One region of the Synechococcus sp. LA31 genome, then DNA from elsewhere that is predicted to be linked to it. Evidence: predicted binding sites of a transcription regulator. Region 1 holds the regulator's gene; each other region holds the start of a gene.
What was found. Region 1 encodes NtcA, which controls nitrogen genes in cyanobacteria. Its sites were predicted from a motif close to GTANCNNNNGNTAC; they were not measured.
Positions count from the first base shown of each region.

Region 2: KJJ24_RS01400 (DUF4278 domain-containing protein) is a predicted target of NtcA. The motif match lies at 2,842-2,855, and genes of this name have one in related genera.
Region 3: KJJ24_RS01200 (aspartate carbamoyltransferase) is a predicted target of NtcA. The motif match lies at 2,345-2,358, and genes of this name have one in related genera.
Region 4: KJJ24_RS12185 (molybdenum cofactor guanylyltransferase) is a predicted target of NtcA. The motif match lies at 3,914-3,927, and genes of this name have one in related genera.

Region 1 is NZ_CP075523.1:1,882,693-1,888,049, reverse strand. Features, by position in the region: gene KJJ24_RS10330 (TatA/E family twin arginine-targeting protein translocase) at 1-90, shown strand, start outside; gene pth (aminoacyl-tRNA hydrolase) at 124-774, shown strand; gene KJJ24_RS10320 (DUF3146 family protein) at 786-1,043, shown strand; gene KJJ24_RS10315 (resolvase) at 1,055-1,486, opposite strand; gene KJJ24_RS10310 (DUF3084 domain-containing protein) at 1,483-2,640, opposite strand; gene ntcA (global nitrogen regulator NtcA) at 2,680-3,393, opposite strand; gene rph (ribonuclease PH) at 3,458-4,192, opposite strand; gene KJJ24_RS10295 (cob(I)yrinic acid a,c-diamide adenosyltransferase) at 4,314-4,934, shown strand; gene dcd (dCTP deaminase) at 4,934-5,357, shown strand, end outside.
Region 2 is NZ_CP075523.1:264,250-269,606, reverse strand. Features, by position in the region: gene KJJ24_RS01425 (chlorophyll a/b-binding protein) at 87-230, shown strand; gene KJJ24_RS01420 (chlorophyll a/b-binding protein) at 235-471, shown strand; gene KJJ24_RS01415 (chlorophyll a/b-binding protein) at 530-745, opposite strand; gene KJJ24_RS01410 (DUF2252 domain-containing protein) at 788-2,086, opposite strand; gene KJJ24_RS01405 (nuclear transport factor 2 family protein) at 2,113-2,583, shown strand; gene KJJ24_RS01400 (DUF4278 domain-containing protein) at 2,657-2,758, opposite strand; gene KJJ24_RS01395 (DUF1345 domain-containing protein) at 2,972-3,643, opposite strand; gene KJJ24_RS01390 (carbonic anhydrase) at 3,679-4,290, shown strand; gene KJJ24_RS01385 (hypothetical protein) at 4,259-5,143, opposite strand; gene KJJ24_RS01380 (hypothetical protein) at 5,285-5,357, shown strand, end outside.
Region 3 is NZ_CP075523.1:230,074-235,430, forward strand. Features, by position in the region: gene asnB (asparagine synthase (glutamine-hydrolyzing)) at 1-1,096, opposite strand, end outside; gene KJJ24_RS01200 (aspartate carbamoyltransferase) at 1,100-2,215, opposite strand; gene KJJ24_RS01205 (hypothetical protein) at 2,392-2,556, opposite strand; gene KJJ24_RS01210 (urea transporter) at 2,561-3,991, opposite strand; gene KJJ24_RS15025 (hypothetical protein) at 3,995-4,120, opposite strand; gene KJJ24_RS01215 (peroxiredoxin-like family protein) at 4,261-4,944, opposite strand; gene KJJ24_RS01220 (hypothetical protein) at 4,943-5,134, shown strand; gene KJJ24_RS01225 (DUF1499 domain-containing protein) at 5,131-5,357, shown strand, end outside.
Region 4 is NZ_CP075523.1:2,244,438-2,249,794, reverse strand. Features, by position in the region: gene KJJ24_RS12195 (molybdopterin oxidoreductase family protein) at 1-2,069, opposite strand, end outside; gene KJJ24_RS12190 (NarK family nitrate/nitrite MFS transporter) at 2,160-3,716, opposite strand; gene KJJ24_RS12185 (molybdenum cofactor guanylyltransferase) at 4,097-4,639, shown strand; gene KJJ24_RS12180 (GTP 3',8-cyclase MoaA) at 4,639-5,357, shown strand, end outside.

The sequences.
Region 1 (5,357 bases):
GAGGTGAGTGCTTCCAGCACCTTGCCCTCCGCCGAGCCTTCCCAGGCGAAGAGTGTGGAGTCGGCGGTGGATCATCCGGCAGACGCCTGATCGCAGGCTCCGTGATCGACCCGATTGCTTCCCATGGCTGCTGATCAAGGCCTTGCTCCCTTGCAGTTGCTTGTGGGGCTCGGTAATCCCGGCGAGAAGTACGCCGACACACGCCATAACGTTGGCTTCATGGCCCTCGAACGCCTGGCTGCTCAGGCTGGCACCGGCTTCAAGCAGCAGAGCAAGCTGCATGGTCTGCTGGCTGAGGTTGGCGTTGGGACACGGCGGCTGCGTTTGCTGATGCCGCAGACCTACATGAACGACAGCGGCCGCTCAATCCGTGCCGCCCTCGACTGGTTTGGCCTTGAGCCTGAGCGGATGCTCGTGCTCGTTGACGACATGGACTTGCCGCTGGGCCGGCTGAGGCTCCGCTGCTCCGGCGGGGCGGGAGGCCACAACGGGCTGCGCAGCACGATCTCCCATCTAGGCGGTCAAGAGTTTCCGCGGCTGCGCATCGGCATCGGTGCTCCGGCCCTGAATCCGGTGGAGCGGAAGCAACGCACGGTGGGCCATGTGCTCGGCCGCTTTGCCCCGGCTGAACAGCCGGTGCTGGATCAGGTGCTCGAGGAGGTGCTGGCCGGCATTGATCTGATTCAGCGGCTCGGTTTTGAGCGCGCTGGTAACCGATTGAACGGGTTTGTGGCGCCTGCGGCAGCCAAGCTGGCAGAGCCCTCTAGCTGCTGAGGAGCTCTGCCTTGAGTCGCCTACCCGCCACGACTGCTCAGCTGCGGGTGCTGCAGCAGAGCTTCAGCCAGCGGCGTCTGGAGGGCGAGGTCAGTGCCGGTGGCTTTCAGTGGACCTTCAGCTGGTTTTTTGATCGCGGGGAGCTCCAGGTGGAACCGTCGCTCGGTCGTGCCTTGATCCACGACGCGCTGCTGCGGTTTTTGCTCAAGGCCGACTATCAACTGGAGCCTGGCGGCGATTACGTCTTTACCGTGCGAGCCAAGTTCTGAAAGTTCCTGCTTCAGCGCACCAGCAGTTTCAGATCGCTTGTCCGCGTCAGCAGCCTGTCCAAGTGGCGCTCCAACAGGATCTGGGCCACCACGTCGTCCACATCGCGGGGAGGTAGGCGCAGGCCTCGGGGTAGCAGGCACCGCCAGCCGCGTGGGCGCTCCAACTGCCAATAGCGCTCCCGTGCCGCCAGTGTGGTGCCGGCTTCCGGCACGAGCAGCGTTGAGAGCTGCTGCTCAGCCAGCCATGGCAACCAGGGCTGGCTGCCGGTGCCATCGCCGAGCAGCACCTTGGCGAAGGGGTGCTGGTTGCACCACTGCAGCAGTAGCTCGCGGCAGCGCAACGGAGGAAGAACGCCGGCAGCGAGCACCCGCGATGCCTCCGGATCCGCGAGCACCAGGCCGCATTTGCTGCGGCCCGGGTCGATGGCGGCTAGGCGACTCAACGATTCACTGCTCGAATCTCCACAGCCACCGGGTCCACCAGATCGCTGTTGCGGCGCGAGATCGCCTGCAGTTGCACCACCTGGCCGGAGGGACGATTGGTCAGCTCTGCGGTGAGTTGACTCACGCTGGCGGCATCGAATTGCAGCCCGCTGGCCAGGCTGCCGTTGCGCTTCACCGTGTTGTAAGCAGCGGCGAGCAGCAGATTGAGCAGGCTGCGCACCTGTTCGGGGCTGCGCTCATCGCCTTCGAGCACGGTGCTGGCCAGTTGCTCGCCCGCCTGCACCACCCGCTTATTGCGTCGCACGTCGGGGAAGGCCACCACCTGTCGTTCACCCTTGAGCACGTTGGCGGCAGAGATCACGCTCACCACCCAGTCACCCGGCTTGCTGAGGATGCCTTCGAGCTTGGTGATGTCACTGCGGGGCACCAGCAGGATCTGGCGGTTGGGAACTTGGCCCGGCAGCACCCGCTGATACACGTTGATGTTGGTTTGGCGCAGCAGCGCTTCGATCACCGGTTTGGCTTGCGAGGGCTGCTCGATCCGCACCTTGGCGATCTCTAATGGCTGCCCGCTGCTGATCACCACATCGCCACGGCGCAGGGCGATCAAATTGGTTTCCAGCTGCTGCAGTTCCCTGGCGCCGGCGTTGATGCGGCTGTTGAGCCGCGCCAGCTCATCGCGGTTGCGGCGGATGTCGGCATCCTTGGTGCCGATCTCCTGGGTCAGCCGATCGCGTTCCAGCTCCAGTTGGCGGCGTTGCGCCTGCAGTGGGGCGAGCTCCTTGCGCAGCGCCTGGGCCTGGTCTTCAACCATGGCCAACTGTGTGCGGGCCAGTGCTCGGTCCTGTTCGGCTGCGCTGAGTTCCCGCTGGCTGCGTTCGAGGTCTTCGCGTCCATCACGCAAGCGCCTCTCCAACTGATCGAGCTCGAACAAACCGGTGCGCAGCCTGTCGCTCACTAGCAGCATCAGTCCGAGGGAGATGGCACTGATCAGGCTGCCGGTAAGCACCGTGATCACCACAGCGGTGCGGCGGGGTCGCATACCCAGCAGGCTCAGGCGAGCTTTGCCCACCTTCGAGCCAAGCCGATCGCCGAGGGTGGAGAGCACCCCACCCAGCAGCAGCAACGCCAGGATCAGCAGCCAGCCCGACACACGCTTTCGCGACGACGATTCAGTATCGGCTGGAAGCGTTCAGCTGAACCGCTTAGCCAACGCCAGCGGATCAAACACGGTGATCTTCTTGCGGTCGATCTGCACCAGCCCGGCATTGCGTAGATCGCCGAGCAGGCGCGTGATGGTCACGCGGGTGGAGCCGATCGCTTCGGCAATGGCCTGGTGGGAGAGGCGCAGATCGATGGTGATCCCCTCGCTGGTGGGCACGCCAAAATCACGGCAGAGCACCAGCAGGAAGCTCACCAGCCGCGACGACATATCGCGGTGGGTGAGGGTTTCGATCATGGTTTCGGTCTGCAAGATGCGCGAGGAGAGGCCCTGCAGCATCAGCAGCCCCACGCTGGCGTCGATTTCGATGGCTTTGCGCACTGAGGTGGCGGGAGCGGTGACCATCTCCACCCGCGTGAAAGCAACCGCGTGATAGAAGCGGTCGGAGCGTTGGCCGGTGAGCAGCGAGAGCACGCCGAACAGGCTGTTTTCACGCAGCAGGGCCACGGTGATCTCTTCACCGGATTCGTACACCCGCGACAGGCGCACAGCACCGCGACGCAGCAGGTAGACCTTCTCGGCTGGATCGCCCGGGAAGAAAATCGTTTTGCCGCGCTCCACCGTTTCCGTGGTGCTGCCGTTGAGACCGCGGATCACATCCAGCAGCGTTGTATTGGCGGCCGGGGTGGCGCCAGTCGTGGGGCTGGGGGAGTAGCGGCTGAAGCCTGGTTGGGCGCCGACCATAACGGCGGGGCAATGTGTGCCGGACCCTACGGATCACCCTGACGGGCTCTTGTAGTGGTTGACACTAATTCGGTGCTTGCTCGAGCGCCTGCTGCTGGCTGTGCCGAAGTTGCAGCAGTCCGCTTTCGGCGAGATCCAGCAACCCGTTGAGCTGTTGGCGTGAAAACGGTGCGCCTTCAGCGGTGCCCTGCACTTCCAGCAGCTGGCCCTGGCTGTTCATCACGACGTTGAGATCCACGGCGGCGCGGCTGTCTTCGCTGTAGTCGAGATCGAGCAGACCGCTCCCATCCACCAGCCCCACCGACACAGCCGCCACTTGCTCCAGGAGTGGGGATCGCTCCAGTACGCCTCTGGCCTCTAGGCGCCGCAGGCCCAAGGCCAGGGCGGCCCAGGCGCCGGTAATCGAAGCGGTGCGGGTGCCGGCATCGGCCTGCAGCACGTCGCAGTCGATGTGGAGGCTGCGCTCCCCCAGGGCCTCAAGGTCCAAGCAGGCTCTGAGGCTTCGGGCGATCAGCCGCTGGATCTCTTGGGTGCGGCCGGAGAGTTTCATCAGCTCTCGGGGCTGGCGGCTGGGGGTGCTGGCGGGCAATAGGCGGTAGTCGGCGCTGAGCCAGCCCTTGCCCGAGCCCTGCCGCCATTTGGGCACGCTCTCCTCGAGGCACACGCTGCAGATCACGGCGGTGCGGCCGGTGTGCACGGTCACCGAGCTCAGGGCAAATCCCATCGGGTCCCAACTGAAACGGGTGGGCCTCAGTTCGCTAGGGCTGCGGCCATCGCTGCGGGAGGGGGCGGCGGACATGAACGGCAGCAAGGTGAGCGGCGCTCCGATGGTACGGGTGTTTGCACTACAGGTAGTGGTGAATGCTTGCCCTGTGGTCTGACGCCGCTACATTCAGGTTTCAGCGCGGCGGCCAGCGGAGATGACGGCGAGCATTGCAGCTCTTCCCAGCGGTGGCTCCGGAGGCCCATCCCGCCCCGGCCACCGCGGGGGTGCGGCGCGCGCCTTCAGCGCGGCGCCGCCGGCGGCTGGGCGCAGCCTGCGCCTCGTGGCCCAGCAGGAGGGGCTGCTGCAGGTTCACACCGCTCCCTTCCGCGGCAGCTTCAGTGGGGTGTTCAGCCAGGCTCTTCGCAGTGCTGGCTTGGGCAGCCGCGTGCTGATCAGCCAGTTTCTGAAAGGTGGGGTGGAGCAAGGGCTGGAGCGCAGTGTGTGGTTGTGCGGCCGGCTGCAGTGGCTGCGCCCTGCGGTGGCGAGTTGCCTAGCGCAGCCTGCGGCGATGGATGAGGTGGGTCGCGCTGAACGCGAGGCAGTGCTGGAGGTGTGGAGCTTCACCCGTGAGCAGATGCTGGCCGGGCAGCTTGATCAGCTGGTGCTCGATGAGCTCGGGTTGGCGGTTGAGCTGGGTTTCCTTGAGGAAGCTGAAGTAGTGGCCGCGTTGGAGCAGCGACCCTCCCACCTGGATGTGATCCTGACGGGGCCGTCCATACCGAGCGCCCTGCTGGCGATGGCGGATCAGGTCACCCAGCTGCGCCGAGGTTTCTGATGCTCAAGAACGACCGCTGGATCAATGAGCAGGCTGCCGCTGGCATGCTCGCGCCCTTCCAGCCCAAGCTGGTGCGCCACCTCGATCCCGATAACGGGGCCCAGCCGGTGCTCAGCTTCGGTTGCTCGTCGTATGGCTATGACCTGCGCCTGTCGCCCCAGGAATTCCTGATCTTCAAGCATGTGCCGGGCACGGTGATGAACCCCAAGCGGTTCAACCCTGCCAACTTGGAGCCCGCTCCCTTGCGCCGTGACGACGACGGCGACTACTTCATCTTGCCTGCGCATTCCTATGGCCTTGGTGTGGCCCTAGAGAAGATGAAGGTGCCGCCCAATATCACCGTGATTTGCCTGGGCAAGAGCACCTACGCCCGCCTAGGCATCATCGTGAATACCACCCCCGCTGAGGCTAGTTGGGAAGGGC
Region 2 (5,357 bases), 1.1 Mb from region 1:
GTCTGCATCGAAACAGGAAACCCGCACGTCCATGGCCACAAGGTTTCACGATCCGTTACAGTCGTTGAAACGTTCCTTAACGTCTCATGTCCGACACCACTTCCCGCTTTGGTTTCGTTGCTTTCGCCGAAACCTGGAACGGCCGCCTGGCCATGCTCGGCTTCGTGATCGGCCTGGGCACCGAGCTGCTCACCGGCCAAGGCATCCTCACCCAAATCGGACTGGGCTGAAGCCATGACCAACACTCCCGCGAACGAGAAGTGGTACTGGAATCGCGCCACTCAGCAAATCCACATGGAGCAGCTGAAGCGCGTTGAACTGTTCAACGGCCGAGCAGCCATGCTCGGCATCGTGATCGGGATCATCACTGAAGGGCTCACCGGTTCCGGCATTGCCCATCAGATCGGCTTGGGTGCACTCGTGGATGGCTACGCCGCCTGCCGGACCCAATTCCTGCCGTTCTGCTTCTGAAGCTTCAGACGATCGTCTGACCCCATAAACCCGGGCTAATACCCGGGTTTTTTTGTGCTCAGGAGAGATACCAGCGCAGTAGCGCTACCACCTGACCAGCCGGTCCGTAGCCGGTGAGCCACTCGCCGATCAGAGCGGCGGCAAAGCCCAGCATCGCCACCCGGCCATTGAGTCGCTCCACTGCAGCCAATGCGGTGGTGTTCCAAGGGCGCCGCGTGGTAAGCCCTTCGCCAAAGGCTTCCAGTGGTTCGTAGAGATAGTCGGGTTTTGCCACGCTGACGGATCGTTGGGGGCCAAGGCTATTGCCCCGCTCGGATCAAACGACGGGGCTCGACGAGATCTGGCCCCGGGCAATGCCCTCCAGCAACAGGGCGTGATCATCCTGCGCCCACTGGGCATGCTGAGCCACCACATCACCGAGCCGCTGGGCAAACGCTTTCGGCGCCCCGAGATCCGCCGCAATCGCTCGGCGATCACCGCTGCGGGCATGGGCCTTGGCCAAGGTCCAGCCGCAGAGCCTGGCGTAATCCTTCAGGCCGTCGGCATTGAGGCACTCCACCTCCACAGAGCCTTTCCAATCACGGAAATGGCGCCAGTAAAAGTCGTGATGGAGCAGCGAGCGAGTCCACCCCAGAAACACATCACTCGCGGTTTGCAGCAACCGCTGACCTTGCACCACCCGTTCACCTTGATGCTCCGGCGCCGGCCCCGATAGGTAGGGCGCCAGCACCGAGCCCACCGCCTGCTTGCTCTGGAGCACCAGCACGTCGTCGGCGGATTCCCCCATAAACAACCCCACCGCACAGCGGGTGCCCACCGAACCCACACCCACGGCCTTGAGCGCCGCATCCACCAAGCGGTAACGCGAGAGCAGATGACGCATGTCAGCGCGGAGCGTGTCTTTGTAGCTCTCGAACAGATGCTCCGCCCACTCGCGCCAGTGCAGCCCCCCGAGCAGACCAGGCGGTAATTCCACATGCCGCCAGAGCAGCGGCGGGTCGTGGCGAAAGCGCAGCCCACCATTGGCATCGGCTTCACAGAGCTTGCGCACGGCCTGCCGGCTATCGCGATGGAGAGCGGCGGCCACCACATGGCGCAGGTGCTCGCGGAAATTGCGGCTGCCACGCTCCTTGATCAAGGCCTCAAGCGGCAGCCGCGCCACCCACATCGGCATGAACGGCATGGCAGCGAACTGATGCATCGCCTTGGCATAGGAACGCAAAGCCCGGCAGCAGATGGCCTCCTGCTCGGCATCACCGATGCCATTGCTGCGGGCAGCCAGCAAAAAGCTGGTGGCCAAGCGCACCACATCCCACTCATAGGGGCCTGGGAATGTTTCGTCGAAATCGCTGATGTCAAACAACAACTGGCGCTCCGGCGAGCCGAAAAACCCGAAATTGAGCAGATGGGCATCACCACAGAGCTGCACCAGCAGGCCTGAATGGTTGTGGCGAGCCAAATCGGCCGCCATCACGGCCGCCGCACCGCGGAAGTAAGCAAACGGGCTCTCGGCCATGCGGCTATGGCGCACCGGCAGCAGCCACTCCAGGCGCTGCGTCTCCTGATCCAGCAGCAGCGTGAGCGGGTCACGCTGCATCGCGCCGGAAACCACCATCCACTGCTGCATCAGCTGCCTTCAGGATGGCAACGAGACAGAAGGCCTGGCCACAATGGTCACCGCCGCTCATCACCGTGGACACGTCCAGCCTGCGCGCCCTCTTCAGCAAGCCTTACGGAGCACCAGCCCCAAGCGCCGAACAGTGGCGCGCCGCCTACAGCGAAGCGGTGATCTTTGAAGACCCCACCCAACAACAACAAGGGCTCGATGCCTACCTGGCAGCCCAGGAGGGATTGCTAAAACGCTGCGATGACGTGCTGCTGAAGCCGCTCTCGATTGCCCTGGAGGGCAACACAGCCTTTGTGGAGTGGGAGATGGGCCTCAAGATCAAGGGCATTGAATTCATCTATCCGGGAGCCACGCGCTTGCTGCTCAACGACGAGGGCAAGATCGTGGATCACCGCGACTATTTCGATTTTGTGGGCCCCACCTTTGGCCCCGTGCCCGTACTGGGTGGGTTCGTGCGCTGGCTCTACAAGCGTTTCGTGAGCTGAATCAGCCAGGTGGGTTGATGGCCACAAAAAAGCCCCGCCGAAGCGGGGCTCAGTGATCAACACCGAGGCTGGATCACTTCTGGTAGCGAATGCCGCGATAAGCGAGGGCATGGTGCTGCTGAGGAGCAGCCTGCTTGGCTTGCTCGTACTTCTGGCCGCGATAGGTGAGGGTCATGGTTGTTGTCCACAGACAAGTCCAGGTCCCCGTTCCATGGCCTGGATCGAACTGCGCCTCGCAGAAGCAAGGTGAACGCTTTTGTAGCAATTGCTACGAGCACAGTCTGGGGCCGCGGCCGATCTAGGGGCGTTCACGCCGCTACCGTTCAAGCCATCCGATCGGGTTTGCACGCATTTCGTTACGTTCACAGCCTGCGGGATCAGGCGGCACTCAGCCAGACGTGAACAGGTTGATCACCGCCGAGATCACTGTTGAGTAGAAGAGAAAGCTCACCACAGAGTGGAACAGCACCACGCGCCGAATCGAGCTGTCTTCGAGGTTGGTGTCGCTCATGGCGTAGGTGAGCCCCACCGCATACGCCACGTAGAGAAAATCGGTGAATTCGGGCTCATCTGACCCTGCGAACACGAACCCCTGGGGATTCGGGCCGTCTGCCGATGGTAAAGGGTTGAGCCTGAAATATTTCTTGGCGTAAAAGATCGCAAAGCCGTTATGCATCTGCAACCAGGACCCAAACAACGAAGCGAAGTAGATCAAGGTGCGCCAGTCTTGAGGCAACACCGACTGAGTGCTGTGCACATCACGCACGCAGAGGCTGAGCAGCCCCACGCTGATGAAGGTGAAGATCACCGTGCGCTCAAGCAACAAAGCTCGGCTCGGTAGCCAGCGGCCGAAGATCTCGCGTGTCTCGCGGGCGTTCACCCGAAAAGACTCCAAAAAAAAGAGGGTCTGATCGAAGGCAATCGCCGCCAGGAAGCCGATCGGGAAAGCTTCTCTAAGGCGGAGTGGCTCCACCAACACCAGGGTGACCACGATCCCAACCGAGAGCGACCGTAGAAAGCGGCTGCTATCGCGGAAACAGGCTGGATGCGATGGACTCACAGCACAAAAGCCCAGATTTCGGCACACTAACCAGCATGACTTGCACTGCCACCCCCGCTGAGGTGATCCAGGCCCTTCAAGAGGGCAACGAGCGCTTTCGCCAGGCGCGCTCCATTCACCCCCATGCGAGCCAAGCACGACTGCATGAGCTGGAGGCCGGCCAGACCCCGCAGGCGGCCGTGCTCACTTGCTCGGATTCACGCGTGGCCGTGGAGTTGCTGTTTGATAGCGGCTTCGGTGATCTGTTCGTGATCCGCAACGCCGGCAACGCCTCCACACCCGGCAGCCTGGCCTCGGTGGAATACGCCGTTGAAGCCTTGAACGTGCCGGTGGTGGTGGTCATGAGCCACGCCGGTTGCGGTGCAGTGGGGGCCGCGTGCTCCCCCGAGCATCTGCTCACGCCAAACCTGATGGATCACGTGGGGCACATCCGCAACGGACTCAAAGCCGGTGGGCTGGCTCTGGTGCCCCCGGTGGATTTGGCGGCGGCCTACACCCTCCATTCCAAGATCACAGCGCAGGAGATGATCAAGAGCAGCGCTCTGCTGCGAGAACGTTTAAACAGCGGTGAGCTCGAAGTTCACGCGGCTTGCTTTGAGCTGCACAACCTCGAGGTCAAGTGGCTGGGAGCGCAGCTCGGGGCTTAATCCGGCTCACCAGTTGGTGGTGGCTCCAGGAACTGGCCCAGTCGATCTTGCGGCCCACAGAGGCGCCCAGGCGCGTACCCAGCTGAGCCCCCCACTCATGCCCGCCGCTGAGGCCACGCCCCAAGCCGGCCATCACCGTTTCGGTGACTCGCTCACCCGCTTGATCTTCACTCAGGCTCACGAGCCAGCTCAGACGACCAACCCCCTTGGCACGGCCGCGGTTCTGAATCAAATCCTCCACGGCTTGCCCGGCCACGATCGAGCCAAGTGTCATGCCAGCCACGGCCCCAGCGGGCCCGGCTAGGGCCGCTCCGATGGCAGCACCAGTGCTCCAGCCGGCCTCCTCACCGAGTTTGCCGCCGATCTTGCGGATCGTTACGGCACCAAGATCGCCCTTGCGCAAAGGGCTCTCGCCGTCGGCAAGCTCCCCTCCCGCCACCGATCCCACCACCGATCCCACCAGGGCACCGCAGGCTCCAGCGAGCAAACCAACCCGCGGCCCCAGCAACCACGCCCCCAGCAACCCCGCCCCGCCACCGAGCACCACCTGGCCCACTGTGGCGCCGATGATGTTGCCGCCGATCTGGCGCGTCATCCGCTCCCAGGTGGAAACGGGAGCAGAGTCGTGGAGGCGGCGATCCACCAAGTGGCAGCCGAGATCGGAGAGAGCCAGCTGCCAGCGCAGCGGCGAGCAGCCAGCGACCAGTTCAATCACCACACTGCGGCTGGCCTGGCGCAGCTGCACGGCCTGCACCCAAGGCTGAGCCGAAAGGGCCGCCACCAACTCCCTCAACACCTCGACCGGTCGGTCGGCTGAACAACGCAACCGCAGCCGCTGTGGTGTGGAGTGCATCAACTGGAGAGGCAACGCGTCCACCGTGAGCTCCCGATTTGTGTGGTCTGGCTCACACCATGCTGCTCAATCCAAGCCGCGATAGGGCATGAGCCGCTCGCGAGCGTTACTCTGCCGCCAACACATCAACTCTGATTCGTCATGCTGGAGCTCGAAACTCTGCTGGCCTTTGGTCTCGGTGCGGGACTGATGGCACTGGCGCCCGTGGTGGCGG
Region 3 (5,357 bases), 1.1 Mb from region 1:
CGTTCACATGGCGGCTCATCAGGAATTTGGCCACCGCCAGGGTGTTGTAGATCGTGCGTTCGGTGTGCCAGATGGTGCGCTCCATCCAGCCGTAGAGCTGTTCACCTGACAGGCGCAGTACATCCTGTTCGGCACCTGTGGCCTCCGCCATTTCCCGGGCGACCGGTGTTTCGTCGTAACGGGCGTCGTCGAAGCCGATGGTGAAGGCCTTCACCGGGCTCTGGCTTACGGCTGCTGCCAGGCCGAGGATTGAGCAGCTATCGATACCGCCGGAGAGATAACAGCCCACCGGCACATCAGCCACCATGCGTAGCTCCACCGCCTCCAGCAGTGCTGCTCGAATCGCTTCGATGTGGTGTTGTTCGCCAAGGCTGCGGTCGCGCTCTCCCTCGCGCGGAAAGTTCAAGTCCCAGTAGCACCACTCCGCTACCTGCAGCTCGCCATTGCGGCGCTGCACCTTGAGCACGTGGCCCGGTTTCACCTGTTGAATGCCGGCAAAGGCCGTGCTGCCGGGCACCATGGTCTGCATCAGCTGATGAAACAACCCCTCAGATGTGAGGCGCCGCTCAACAGCCGGGTGAGCAAACAGCACTTTCAGCTCGGAGCCGAACACCAGCCCTTCTGGAGTGTGGCACCAATATTGAGGTTTGATCCCGAAGCGATCGCGCACCAGGTAGAGGCAATCCTCACCGCGGTCGTAGAGCGCAAAGGCGAATTCTCCACGCAGCTGCGGCAGAGTGTTCTCCAATCCAACTTGTTGATAGAGGCGTAGCAGGATTTCAGAATCGCTCTTGCTGCTGAAGCGCAGACCACGGGCGGTGAGATCAGCGCGAATGCGCTGGAAGTCGTAAAACTCACCGTTGTGGGCCATCAGCAGCTGATTGTCGTCGCTGCCGAAGGGCTGGCGCGCCCTATTTTCGTTGAGATCGATAATGGAAAGGCGGGCATGGCAGAAGCCCACGCCTGCATCTTCGAAGTGGCGGATGCCGAAACCATCAGGGCCGCGATGCACCTGGATGGCAGCCATGTTGACCAGCAGTTGTCGGTCAACGGCCTGCTGAGGATTGTTGTGAAAGATTCCTCCGATTCCACACATAGGTCAGATCACATCCATCACGCGGTCGGTGCGGTTCACCAGGCAGGTGAGCAACGCCATTCTTAGAAACACAGCGCCACGTGCCTGGCTAAAGTACCAATTATGTGATGTGTCATCCATGCACGTGCTTAATTCAGGGCCGCGTGCCAGGGGGTGGAGCACGATGGCATCTTGTTTGTAGGGCAGGTCACGGGTGAGGCGGAATGAGCTCCCATGCACTTCATAGCCATCGCCAACCCAGGCAATGGCATTGATGTAAATCACATCTAGGTTTGGGATCTCGGCATGCAAGTTCGTGCTGAGCCGCAGGTTGAGCCCGGCCTCTTGCAGCTCTTCGAGCTGTCCCGGATCGAATAGATCGGTGGATTTGTGAGCCTGATGATCATGAATGATCACCACTTCGCTGGTGATGTAGGGGAATTTCGCCAGGATGTGGAGAAGAGAGCGCACCGTGCGCATCCGATTCGGTAGGCCAACGATGCCGATGCGCACCTTGTGGGAGGCTTCAACCTCTGGAGAAGCAAGTGCTGGTCTCCATTTGAGAATGGTGAACAGGTCAGCCATGGCCTGTGTTGGGTGCTGATCAATGCCATTGCCGGCATTGATGATCGGGATGTGCAGCCCTTCGGTCATCTGGTAGACGGCCTCGGCATGGTTGTCGCGTAGCACAACACAGTCGCCATAGTTGTTGAACATATGTGCGATGTCCATCAGCGATTCACCTTTGGCGATGCCGGTGCTGCTGCGATCGGTGATGTTGATCGAATCGCCCCCAAGTCGGTGCCAGGCGCTGTCAAAGGAGAGGCGTGTGCGTGTGCTGGGTTCGTAGAAGGCGTTGATCAGGATCTTGCCTTTCAGAGGTGTGTTGTGAGTGATGTAGCGGTTGGGGTTGCTTTCAAATTTCGCCGCCAACCGGAAGAGCTGCAACAGGGTTTCCGGCCGGAACTGCCGGATCGACACCACGTGCTGGTCGCAGAGGTCTTGCAGGGCCTCTCCGTCTTCTTGAATGCTGCTGAGTAGTGCCTGCGGTTGCGTGGCGCCGTAAATATCGGGGCCAAGGGGGCGAAACCGCAAGGCTGCGGCGCTGTCGGAACGCTTCTCGGGCGAGAGAATGGTCATGAACTGGGGGGACGACAACAGGGCCGCATGAGCCCTGATTGACGTGGAAGAGCGCTGTTCACACCCTGCACGACCGCTCTGCCGCATTCACTGAATGACCAGTGAATCTTCAAATTATCACTGGATTTAGTAGCGGTTGCTGCATAAAAGTGGTGAATCGATTTACATCTCTTGGTTTACCAGGCCTTGCCTGAGCGCCATTCGCGCCACCAGATCGCGAGCAGGATCACCACAGCCAGGGCTAAGCCGGCGAGGCTGCCGTACACCACCAGCCGCAGCAGGCCAAGGCTGGCTTGCCAGGTGGTGGTGGCCAGCAGTGCCGAAACGGGAACCTGGGTCATTGGATTAGCCCTCTCGCAGGATGCGCCATTGGAATTGTTCGGGCTTGAGCTGCGTGCCCACAGCCATCACCACCGCGGAGACGGCTGCTGAGAACAAGGCGGCGCAGTAGGGCGCGATCAGCACGTAGGCGCTGAGCCCCACCGCGCTGCCGGTCACCATGGCCGCGATGGCGGCCTGGCGATTGGCGCTGGGCCAGTAGAGGCCGTAGGCCACTGGCCAGATCGTGGAGGCCACCAGGGCGCCGGTGAAAAACAGCACAGAGGCGAGGGAGTCGAGCCTTGGCCATGACAGCGCCAGTGTGAGCACGCCCAGCCCCACAACCACCAGCTTGGTGGCCTGGCGCAGCTGTGCATCGCTGAGTTGCGGGTTGAGCAGTTTGAACACCACGTCTTCCGCCACTAAATCCGCCGTTGAGGCCAGCAGCGAATCAAGCGTGGAGGTGAGTGAGGCGAACACCACGACAAACACCAGCGCCGCTCCGCCAGCTCCCAGGAGCTGGGAAGCCATCACGGGAAACACCATGTTCACCTGGGGGAGATCCAGGTTCTCGGCCAAGGCCACCAGCCCGATCGAGCCAGTCACAATCGGCACGGTCATCCAGGCCAAGCCGCCAAGGATGAAGGAACTGAACACCACCGAACTGCGGCTGGAGAACACCCGAGACCACCAGATGTTGTTGTGAAACACCTCGCCCATCGAAAACAAGGCTGAGTTCCAGGCGATCAGCAAGCCGGCGGGAAGCAACAGGTTGAGGCGGTCCGGGTGTTCGGCGCTGAGGTTGGTGTGCACCAGCTCCAGGGGGAAACGCTGAAAGGCGAGCACCGCCACCACTACGAGGAGGCCCATGATCAGCAGCGACTGGATGAAGTCGGTGCCCACCACGGCGCGCATACCGCCATACAACGTGTAGATCGTGGAGACTCCGATCACCACCACCATTCCCAAGCGGTAATCGAAGCCGGATAGCGCCTCCAAGAGAATGCCGGCTCCCATGGCCTGGGTCATCAAGAAGCCCAGGGTGTAGATCGCGGTGATCACCATGAACACCCACCAGGCGGTGCGGCCGTAGCGCAAGCGGATGAAGTCACCACTGGTGCGGCCGCGGGGCATCAACTGTTTGATCCGGATCGCCAGTGGTGCAAACAGGATCAGGCCAAGACCGGCCAGGGAATAGCTGAACATGCCCCATAGGCCGTTGCGGTAACCGAATTCCGGTGCCAGCAGCGTGGTGTTGCCTGTGACCCAGGAGGCCATCAAGGTGGCAGTGCTCAGGGCCAGGCCGATGTTGCGGCCTGCCAGCATGTAGTCGTCGGCATCGCCCTTGCCGCTCCGCCCCCACGACACACCGAGGGCGATCCATAGCACCGCAAAGATCACCACGAGGGCCCAGGCGATGCCGGGCGAGAGCAGGGGTGTGGTTGCGAGGAGATGCATGGTTTAGTCCTCCCCCCAGGGATCGCGCCCGCGCCAGCTCAGATGCCCCCGCAGGATCATCCCGGCGGTGGAGGCGGTTACCACGGCGCCCACGGTAAAAATCAGCAGGGCTTGCTGGAATTCATTCACAGGTTGAGCTGAGCTGGGCACAAGCTACCCCTCTCATGGCCATGAAAATAGGCTTACGTTTTTGGTGTCTAATTGCGCTGTTTTGCCTGCGTACTCGTTTGTGTGAACGATGCCGAACCGCAACGTTTTGACCAAATCTTTTAGCCGCTGATCCAGGGATCGAGAAAGCTCAGTGGCCGGCTCATCGTGGCGGAAAAGCCCAGGATGCCTTGGTCGCGGTGGCTGTAGAGAAGGCTGTCATTGGCATCGAGTAGGAACGTGCCGCCCCGCTGGGTGATGAAGTCGTCGCGGGGCACATAGGTGCGCCAGTTGCTGAGCACCTCGTTCATGTTGCGCAAGCGCACCGTGGCCAGCTCGAACGGCCGCTGGAAGCCTTCGCCTCCCGCCCAGCGAAACAAGGGGCTATTGATCCGCTGAGGGGCGTTGCGGTCGCCGATGTAGCCGCGAAACACCTCCGCCAGCGTTCCGGGGGAACCGATTCCGGCGCACATCAGCAACAGCCCGGGCCAGGCTCCGCCGGGGCTCTGCAGGCCCTCGTACAGGCCCAGTTCTCGATGCAGCAGTGGTTCTGGATCCACCTGGAGGTTGGCCCGCGGGAAGCCTGTGTAGTGGCAGAAGCGATCGGCGCCGGGGTCGTCGCCGATGGCGATGGCCAGGGTGCTGATCCCGGCAGCCTCAAGTTGCGGCAGTGCAGGCACAAGCGCCTGGGCGTATTCCATGGAGTCGAAGTCGCCCAGCTGGGTGAGCAGCAGCACCAGGCGGCGCCCGCTCTCCAGGCCTGGGGTCTGCCGCAGACGTTGCAGCAGGGGGGCGGGCGCTTGCATGCCAGCAGGGGTGGCGGGTGGCACAAACTACCCAGGCTTCTCCAACCGTATGGATCGCCGCCACTGGCTGCTGTTGTTGGCCGCCGCCGTCTGCATCGCCGGCCTTGTGCTTTGGATCGGGGAGATCGATCTGGGGATGGAGGAGTCGATCACCCCCACACCTGTTCCTGCCACCACCACTCAGCCATGACCGCCCTGCTGCTCACCCTCACCCTGGCGTTGTTCCATCTGATGGGGCCCGTGCCCGCCGATCTGGGGGTGCACAACGGGGCCCTATCGCCCTGCGAAAGCACAGCCCATTGCGCCCGCGCCGAGTGGGCGGTGGCTGATCCCCAGACGGCGCTGGCTGCCCTGACCCCGGTGATTGCAGCCACGCCACGCACCGAGATCGTGGAGCAGGCCGATGGCTACCT
Region 4 (5,357 bases), 360 kb from region 1:
GCCTCACAGGCCTGATCCTGGCTGAATCCCCAGTGCATCGGCAGGAAAACTGAACCGGGGCGAATGCGGTCGCTCACCTGCACTTTGGCGGTGACACTGCCACGCCTGGAGCTCACGGCCGCCAGCTCCCCATCCACAACACCGAAGCGCTTGGCATCGTTGGGGTGAATCTCGAGCAGTGGCTCGGGATGCATGGTTTGCAAGCGATCCACCTTGGCCGTGCGCGTCATCGTGTGCCACTGCCCCAGATAGCGGCCCACCGTGAGCACCAGGGGATAGACGGCACAGGGAGGCTCCGCCAGGCCCAGCACCGGATCCGCCACAAACCGGGCCCGACCCGATGGTGTGGGGAAGCAGCCATTGGCGTAGAGGCGTTTGGAATCGCTGCTGGCGATCGAGCCTTGGGGGAACGGCCACTGCTGCGGACCCTCCTGATCCAGCAGCGCATGGCTCAAACCGGAGACATCACACACCCGCCCCGTCGTGAGCGCCGCAAACTCGGCGTACACCTCCGCCGAGGAGTTGTAGGTGAACTGCTGCTCGTAGCCGAGACGCCGGCCCAGCTCCGCAAACACCTCCCAATCGGGGCGGCTTTGGCCGTGGCGCGGGCGATAGGCCGGGCAGTAGGTGACGCGCCGCTCGGAATTGGTCATCGACCCGGCTTTCTCGCTCCATTGGCTGGCGGGCAGCAGCAAGTGGGCGTAGTGGGCCGTTTCGGTGTCGGCGTAGGCGTCGCTCACCACCACCAGTGGGCAGCGAGCCATCGCCGCCTTCACCCGCTCGAGGTTGGGCATGCTCACCAGCGGGTTGGTCGCGACCACCCACCAAAGATCCAGCTCACCGCGCTCCATCGCCTCCACCTGCTGCCAGGCAGCAAGCCCCGGCGATGCCGCGATCGATCCCGGCTCCAAGCGCCAGGCCGCCTCCAGCTCGGCACGGTGCTCGGCATTGGCCACGAGCCGGTATCCCGGCAGCAGGTGGGCAAGGCCGCCAGCCTCACGCCCGCCCATGGCATTGGGCTGACCCGTCAGGGAGAAGGGGCCAGCTCCCGGTTTACCGATCTGGCCGGTGAGCAGGTGCAGATTGATCAATCCGCACACCACAGCCGTGCCCTCGCGCCGCTGGTTCACCCCCATCGACCAGAGGCTGAGGATCCGGTCGTTCCGCGCCCAGAGCGCCGCCACATCCCGCAGCTGCTGCTCACTGATCCCGCAGAGTTCAGCCGTTCGCTCGGGCGTAGCTGAGGCCACCAGTTGCGCGAAGTCTGCGAGCCCTTCGGTGGCCTCTTCGATGAAATCAGCATCCAAACCACCAGCCGCGATCACCAGATGGGCAATGCCGTGCAGCAGCGCAAGATCGCTGCCGGGCTTAATGGCGAGGTGAAGGTCTGCAGCCTTGGTGGTGTCGGTGGCGCGGGGATCCACCACCACCACAGTCACGTCTTTCGGCGTGCGTTTCTTGCGCTTGAGCAGCCGCTGAAACAGCACGGGATGGCACTCGGCCGTGTTGGTGCCGATCAGAAAAGCAACGCTGCAGTGATCGAGGTCTTCGTAGCAACAGGGCGGGCCATCGGAGCCAAGGCTGCGCGTGTAGCCAGCCACCGCTGAACTCATGCACAACCTGGAGTTGGCATCAAAGTTGTTGCTGCCCAGGGCTCCCTTCAGCAGCTTCTGGGCCAGGTAATAGTCCTCGGTGTGGAACTGGCCTGAGCCATACATGGCGATGGCCTGGGGGCCTTTCGCGGCCAGGGTGCTGCGAATCCGCCCTTCCAGCAGGTCAAAGGCCTGATCCCAGCTGATCGGCTGGAAATCCTGATCCAGGCTTGAGCGATACAACGGCTCGCTCAAGCGGCCACGGGCCAGGGCGTCGCCCACCGTGGCCCCCTTGATGCACACCTGCCCCTGGCTGGAGGGATGCTGGCGATCGCCGCGGGCGGTCCACACTGGGTTGCCCTCCGCATCACGCTTCACCGCCTGCCCCGGCTGGGCGGGAGGCATCAGCTCAAGCCCGCAGCCCACACCGCAGTAGGGGCATTGGCTGCGCACACTGCCGGTTGAGGAGAGGGCCATCGAGCAAGCAAAAGACTGAGAAAGGGGAACCCCGGAGGGCTCCCCTACTGGCACCCATCAATCGCTGGGTGCTGATGAATGGCCGAAGACTCAGACCTGCGCCAGGGCCGTTTCGTCGGAGTGTTCTTCGGCAAAGGATCCCTTGGGCTCCTTGAGGAAGAAGTAGCAAAGGAAGCCCACAATCAGGCCTGCAATCCCCAAGATCTGGAAGAAGGCACTGTTGGATGCCGCGACGATCTCAGCACTGGGCTCGGCCGCATCACCACCCATCCAGATCGGAAGCAGGCTGAAGATGGTGAGGTAAGCCACGGCGCCCACATTGCCGTAGGCACCCACCATGCCGGCGATCTGACCGGTCACACGTTTCTTGACGAGAGGCACCATGGCGAAGGTGGCGCCCTCACCCGCCTGCACAAAGAAGGAGCAGGCCATGGTGAGCAACACGGCAATCGCAATACCTGTCGTTCCGGTGAAGGTTCCAGGCTTGATCAGGCTCATCACCAGATAACCCAGGCCCAGACCGATGGTGAGGAAGCCCATCGTGCCCTTGCGGCTACCCATGCGATCGGAAATCAAGCCACCGCCGGGGCGGGCCACCAGGTTCACGAAGGCATAGCAGGAGGCCAGGATCCCGGCCGTTGCCTTGGGCAGATCAAAGGTGCTCTCGAAGAAAGCGGGGAGCATCGACACCACCGCCAGCTCGGAACCGAAGTTCACGATGTAGGTGAGCTCAAGAATGGCCACCTGCTTGAACTCGTAGCGATCCTCTTTGGGATAGGTCTTGTTACCGAGGATGAGGTCGCGATTGGTGCGGATGATGCCCCAGGTCTGGAAGGCGAACCAGATCAACACCAGCGCCATACCGATCGTGTAGCCGGTGGCATCCAGGAACTTCACCTTCTGAAGGCGCCACACCAGCACCGCCAGGATGGCTGCGAAGGGAACGTTCATCCCCAGCAGGCCCCAGAAGTCCTTCATCGAGGTCACTTCCAGGCCAGCCGATTTCGCAGGCTTCTGGTAGGTCTTGCCGGGAGGTGTGTCGGTGACGTTGGCGTAATAGATGAAGCCATACACCGCCGAGATGATGCCGGTGAGGGCGATCGCACCACGCCAGTTGAGGATTTCACCGGTGGGCAGCTCAAAGCCGCCGGAGAACGACAGCCAGCCGGCCACCAGCACGAGGGTGAGCGCGGAGAAGGCAGAACCAAAGTTGCCCCAACCGCCATACACACCCTCGGCCAAACCGATTTCCTTCGGCGGGAACCACTCGGCCACCATGCGGATGCCGATCACAAATCCGGCGCCCACGATGGACAGCAGCAGGCGGGCAACCACGAGCTGACTGAAGTCCTGCGCTGCAGCAAACATCAGGCAGGGAATGGCCGCAAACACCAACAGGGTGGAGTAGGTGATGCGAGGGCCAAATTTATCCAGCAGCATCCCGATCAGGATGCGGGCCGGCACGGTGAGGGCCACGTTGCAGATCGCCAGGGTGCGGATCTGGGGAACGGTCAAACCGAAATCGGCCTTCACCGTGGTGGCCAGAGGTGCCAGGTTGAACCAGACAACAAAGGTGAGGAAAAAGGCGAACCAGGTGAGATGGAGCGTTCGATATCTCCCCTGGAACGACCAGAGGTCGCCAAGCATGAACGGGCTTCGATGGAACGAGACGAACCCTGGCCCTCAGAACAGCAGCGACCGGGACAATGATGAAAACGGCGCCAATGCAAACCGTTGGATGGATTGCACCACTTAATCCACGCCTTCAGATGTGGCGACTGCTACAGAAACACTGAGCCTCTCGAGACCTAGCCCAGGGGACGAATACTCAACGCCCGCTTTTAGTATCGAGCGCTACGACTTGATTCCTGCTCGGTCCTGAATGCTCCGCTAGTCCCTCCGTCTTCAGTCGTGCTTCTAAAACGATCCTCCTCATACGTGCTGCGCAAGCACGAGGTCGGGCTCAGCATCCGGGTGGTGTTCTGAACCTCCACTGCTGCCTACTGAGCGGAGGCGCCAGCCGCCGCATGGGCCAGGACAAGGCGCTCTTGCCCCATCCCAAATGCGGCTACTGGCTCGATCACATCCTGCTGCAACTGGCCAGCCTCCAAGCCCCAATCACGCTGTTGAGTCGCTGGCCGGAGCATCTGATGCGGGCTGAGACGCTCCCCCTCCCCCAGCTGCAAACCCTGCTGGAACCGGAGCCTTGGGAAGGTCCGTTGCTGGCCCTGCACCGCTTGATGAGCCTCCTCCCCGATCAGCGCTTGTTGCTCTGCCCCGTGGATATGCCGGCGCTGAACAGCGATGCACTTCAAGACTTGAGCCAAGCAGCCGAGGCTGAGCCAGAGGCCATTCACCTCGCCCATGACGGCACGCGCTGCCAACCCCTCCTGGGGGTGTATCCCAGTGATGCGGCCTCACGCCGTTCGCTGGCATCGGCCATCGCCACCGGCGAGCGGCGGCTGCAGACATGGCTCAGCGCGGCGCGGTGCCGCAGCGTGAGCTTGGATGCAACAGCGATCCGCAACGTGAACAGCGCCGATGAGCTGGCCCAGCTGCCCCACCTTTGATGACGGTCGCTGACCTGCTGGACCGGCCCCTTGGCGTGCTGCGGCTCTCGCTGACGGCCCGCTGCAACCTGGCTTGCCCCTACTGCCTGCCGGATGGCCAGGAACCATCAGGGCTCCTGAGCCTGGAGCAACGACTCCAGGTGGCGAAGGCGGCGGTCGCCCTAGGGGCCAAAAGCTTGCGCCTCACCGGCGGTGAACCCCTGCTCTACAAGGAGCTCGATGAACTGATCGGCGCGCTGCAGCCACTGCGGCGCGAAGGATTGCAGGAGATCGCCCTCACCAGCAACGGGCTGCTGCTTTCGGCCGAGCGGGCCCAACAGCTGCGCGAGGGAGGGCTGGATCGCCTCACCCTCAGCCTCGATGGCACCACCGGCACAAGCGTGGCGGCGATGGCGGGGCTGGCGGATCCGGCCGCCGGCGAACGGGCCCTCGAACAGGTGCTGCGGGCGATCGAGCACGCGCGCCAGGCCGGCTTCGATCCAGCCCAAGGGGCGCTGAAGCTCAATGCCGTGATCCAACGGAACCGCAACGCGGAGCAGGTGTTGCCCCTGGCCCAGCTCTGCCGGCAGCAGGGGCTGGAACTGCGGCTAATCGAATACATGGATGTGGGCAACCGCAACTGTTGGCGGCGGGCTGAGGTGGTGCCAGCCGCTGAGATGGTGCGCACGATCAGCGAGCAGTGGCCAATCGAGCCCCTCGGGCGCGCGGGGTCCAGCAC